2 regions of the Mangrovibacillus cuniculi genome follow, and region 2 is predicted to be linked to the other one. Evidence: a T-box and tRNA genes for the amino acid it is inferred to sense, from the RefSeq annotation. Region 2 holds a T-box; the other holds one or more tRNA genes.
The links. A T-box is a leader RNA that pairs with one kind of tRNA and senses whether it is charged. The one in region 2 lies ahead of glyQ (glycine--tRNA ligase subunit alpha), so its partner is inferred to be a tRNA-Gly.

Region 1 (2,484 bases), 1.2 Mb from region 2:
AAGTGAAGAAAGTTTCTCTCTTTGGAATCAGCGTTAAGACGCACAAGGAAACTAGTGCAATGGCCAGGTATAAACAGAATCGATAAGACCATGCATAAATTAACTGAGAATCTGCTAATTCAAAGTAATTACGCTTACCCATAAGCCAAGTCTTTACTTCGATTGGACTTAACAACCATAAAAAGACAAAAACGAGTGTTAGTCCAAATCCAGCAGTCCATTGATAAGGTGTTTTCTTCAAAGCTAAGAAGTGTTCTTTTTTCAAATAGTAACCGGCTAAGAAGAATGGGAAAAAGAAAAACGTTCTAGATAAACTCAGTTCGGCGCTGACAAAAGGAATATAACCAGCTGCCAAGCTAAAAAGAACAGCCCACCACATACCATTCTTAAATTTAGTAAATACAAACAACATTAAATTCCAGAAGAATAAGCTTAATAAAAACCACATCGCCCATCTAGGGGTAACCAAGGTAAATCCTACTGGATCATCAAATGCTTTGTAGTACAATGTGTAAAGTAGCTGAAAAATTATATAAGGAATAATTAACTTACCTGCTAATTTTTTTACGTACCCTTTATCGTGAAACTTTTTGGAAAAGTAACCAGCAATTAAAATAAATAAAGGCATGTGAAATAAAAAGATAAACAAGTAAACAGCGTCTAAAAATGCATTTTCTTCTAAAAAGCTAGATAACATATGGCCGAAGACGACAAGGAAGATGAGAATACCTTTTACATTGTCAAAATAAGCTATTCGATTCATCTGTATTACCTTCTTCTCTATTAGTTTTGTATTCAAGTGTATAATTCTACTCTTTTTTTTATATTTTTCAAGAGTGAAATGGATGATAAATACCAATACCCAAATAACTTCTTGGAGAAACTGGTAAAATATATCTATTTAACTTTAAAAATATTTTTTTAAAAAGTATTGACGTATTATACCATTTCGTGTAAGATAAACATTGTCTTCGATACGAAGCATATGCGGGTGTAGTTTAATGGTAAAACCTCAGCCTTCCAAGCTGATGTCGTGGGTTCGATTCCCATCACCCGCTCCAATTTTTTCTTCTTACCAGAAGTTCTTTTTTTTTGTTTTTTTTTTCTACTTATAATAAAGAGAAAACATGCACTTCCCACAGGGAGGTGCATGTTTTCGTATATAGATTTCAAATAGTATAATTAGTTACCTTGTGATCTCCACCGTGTACCTGTGTAAACATTTTTGCAAGGGATTCTGTCAGTTTCTTAGCGTTGTCATCTGAAATACTTGGTTGATGGAAAACGATCTGCAGAGCATCAGTTGTAGACTCCGTTACTGCAGTGCGAACAGAATCAACATATGGACTGCCAAAGATACCTTGTTCATCCTTTGCAACCAACAAGCCTTCTGCGTGAATATCACGTCCATTTAATCCGGAATAGGTTTCTCCTTCTTGGCCAATGGCAATAGTAACAGTGTCACCTTTTATCTTACTTGTATCATAAATTCCAATTGGAATGGCATATTCCATCGAGAAAAAGTTGTTGATATCGGTTGCAGAGTGGTGACTTTGTAAAAATTGTTGTTTTTGTACTCGGCGATACAATGCTTCGTTAGAAGGACGATAGCGACTTGGGTTATACCCAGTCTTTTTAAAGATATCTCTCCACTCTGATATTCCACTAAAGTCACTTACTTGCTTTTCTTGCAAATCTAAAAAAAGAGCTTCTTGAAAAAGTTGTAGGCGACCTTTTATCATCTGTGGAGAAGCGCCTACCTGTATGGTAGTATAGTGAATTAGACTGATTTTTACGTCATTTAGTCGTGATTTTACGGAGTCATCTATAAAAAATTGCATGGATGAAAGCCCTCTTTCTAAATTAATTTTCCTTATCGTACCATATATTACTTTCCTTTTTCATGTGAGAGGAGTTGAAACGTATGAATACAGCTCAACTAAAAAAAGAAATTCAAGAAAACTGTCGTAATCTTGGCATAGATTTAGTGGGTTTTGCGGCTGCAAACCCTTTCGGCGAGATGAAAAATCGTCTTATTAGATTTGAAGAATTAGGTCACGCATCTGGATTTGAAGAAAAAGATATCGAAAAACGAACGAATCCATCTTTAATTTTTGACGACACACCTAAATCTATTATCTCTATTGCCGTTGCTTATCCTAATAAAATGTCCAATGCCCCAAAAGGCAAAAAGGGGGAACGTCGAGGTATTTTTGCACGAGCTTCTTGGGGACAAGATTATCATACCGTATTGCGAGATAGATTGTGTAAATTAGAACAATTCATCTCAGAACGTTATCCAAGTGCTGTAATGCGATCCATGGTAGATACCGGCGAACTGGTAGATCGTGCAGTTGCAGAGCGTGCCGGGGTTGGTTGGAGCGCGAAAAATTGTTCGATTATCACAGAAGAATTTGGTTCGTATGTTTATTTAGGAGAAATGATTACGAATATCCCTTTTGAAGAAGACGAACCAATTATGGA
Region 2 (2,484 bases):
TGCATAAATGTGAGGGATATGTCATTCGAACTGTCCCTTATGGCGAAACGAACAAAATTGTGACACTTTATACCCGTGAGTTAGGGAAAGTAGGAGTAATGGCAAGAGGCGCAAAGAAAACCAACAGCCGTCTTTCATCAATTACTCAGCCGTTTACTCACGGCTCTTTTTTATTTCAAAGAGGTCAAGGAATTGGAACGCTTCAACAAGGGGAAAGGCTTTCATCTACGCGAAGTATTCAACAGGACATTATGAAAACGGCTTATGCTTCCTACCTTAGTGAATTGCTTGATAAATCTGTAGAAGAATCTAAACAGGATCCATTTCTGTTTGAGTTTTTCCACCAGCTAATGTCCAGATTAGAAGATGGAAATGACCCTGAAATTTTAACTGCTATTTTTGAAATAAAGCTATTGCCTTTATTAGGGTATTATCCCACGTTAAATCAATGTGCTAACTGTGGTGAAACAGAAGGACATTTTCATTTCTCTATAAGAGAAAATGGACTACTATGCCATCGCTGCTTTGAAGTGGATCCTTATCGATTTCAAGTTACCCCTCACACTATACGTCTAATTCGTGTATTTTATGCATTTGACCTTTCTAGATTAGGAAATATATCTGTCAAAGAACAGACAAAAAAAGAGATAAGACAAGTTATTGATAGTTACTATGAGGAGTACACGGGAATATTTATAAAGTCTAAACGGTTTTTACGTCAAATGACGTCAGATATGTGGAACCTTTCCTCGTCAAATGAGAAAGAAACTTGACTTTTACAGCTAGATAGAGTAGTTTTTGTTTATCATATTATTTTATTATGTTGTGTTGAAGAGAAGGAGTAAACAGCTTGTACTTTAAAGCGAACCTAGGATAGTGAAAGCTAGGTAAGGAACAACTGTTGAACGGCATCTTGGAGCAACTTCTTTAAAAGTGACTGGAGTTTTTCTTCAGTAACTAGGGTGGAACCGCGGGTCAACTCTCGTCCCTAGCGTTATCTTTAACGCTAGGGGCGGGAGTTTTTTTGTTACGTGACGTAACAACTCATCGTTGACCACGTGATGTGGTCTGTACTTAGATGAGTCTCCTTATTGTCCTTCTTGTAACAACTCATCACCCGCAACGTGATGTGTTCAACGATAAGTCTCCCTTTTGCTTAATCGCTAACAAGTACATGTCCATTACTAGATGCAGTAAACACTTTGATAAGTTTCCTTTGACTGCGACCTATAGGGGAAAATCCTATGCAGTCTTTAAGGTTAAAAAGAATAGGAGGAAAATAAGTGAATATTCAACAGATGATAGTAACACTACAACAACATTGGTCAAAGCAAGGTTGTATCTTAATGCAAGCATATGACGTAGAGAAAGGTGCAGGAACAATGAGCCCGTATACGTTCTTACGAGCAATTGGGCCAGAGCCTTGGAATGTAGCGTATGTAGAACCAAGCAGAAGACCAGCGGATGGACGTTATGGAGAAAACCCTAACCGATTATATCAACATCACCAATTTCAAGTAATTATGAAACCATCTCCAGATAACATCCAAGAACTTTACTTAGATTCACTTCGAGCACTTGGTATTGATCCATTAGAACATGATATTCGTTTCGTAGAGGATAACTGGGAGAATCCATCTTTAGGATGTGCAGGTCTTGGATGGGAAGTATGGTTAGACGGTATGGAAATTACGCAGTTCACATACTTTCAACAAGTTGGTGGATTAGAATGTAAGCCGGTTTCTGTTGAGATTACCTATGGAATAGAACGTTTGGCTTCTTACATTCAAGATAAAGAGAACGTTTTTGATTTAGAGTGGACAGAGGGATTCACTGTACGTGATATTTTCTATCAACCGGAGTTTGAACATTCCAAGTACACGTTTGAAACATCTAATCAAGAAATGCTTTTTGAACTATTTGAAAAATATGAAGCGGAAGCGAAAGCTCAAATGGAGCATGGTTTAGTTCACCCAGCATATGATTACATCCTTAAAAGCTCACATGTATTTAACTTGTTGGATGCAAGAGGAGCAATTTCTGTAACCGAAAGAACGGGATATATTGGTCGAATGAGAACGCTGGCAAGACAAGTAGCCAAAACGTTCTACGAAGAGAGAGAAAAACTAGGATTCCCTATTTTAGCTAAAGAGGAGGCGGCGAAAAATGACTAAAGATTTATTATTAGAAATTGGGTTAGAAGAAATGCCAGCTAGGTTCGTTACACAATCTAGTGAAGATCTCGAAGGCAAGGTAAGAGATTGGTTAGTAGAACAAGGTCTAAGTTTCGCGTCAATAGAACGTTTTTCCACTCCTCGTCGACTAGCAGTAAGAGTTAATGGATTAGTGTCTCAACAAGAAGATAAAGAAGAAATCGCAAAAGGTCCAGCCAAAAAGATAGCAGTAAATGAAAATGGGGAATGGACAAAGGCGGCAGTTGGATTTGTTAAAGGACAAGGTGGGACTGTTGACGATTTGTTCTTC

Region 1: it encodes a tRNA-Gly, which carries the amino acid that the T-box ahead of glyQ (glycine--tRNA ligase subunit alpha) is inferred to sense. The anticodon was not compared.

Annotation. Positions count from the first base shown of each region.
Region 1 covers NZ_CP049742.1:403,308-405,791, forward strand. The annotation lists gene G8O30_RS02005 (acyltransferase family protein) at 1-763, opposite strand, end outside; tRNA gene G8O30_RS02010 (tRNA-Gly) at 988-1,061, shown strand; gene G8O30_RS02015 (B3/B4 domain-containing protein) at 1,170-1,841, opposite strand; gene queG (tRNA epoxyqueuosine(34) reductase QueG) at 1,925-2,484, shown strand, end outside.
Region 2 covers NZ_CP049742.1:1,577,672-1,580,155, reverse strand. The annotation lists gene recO (DNA repair protein RecO) at 1-773, shown strand, start outside; T-box leader at 820-993, shown strand; gene glyQ (glycine--tRNA ligase subunit alpha) at 1,284-2,174, shown strand; gene glyS (glycine--tRNA ligase subunit beta) at 2,167-2,484, shown strand, end outside.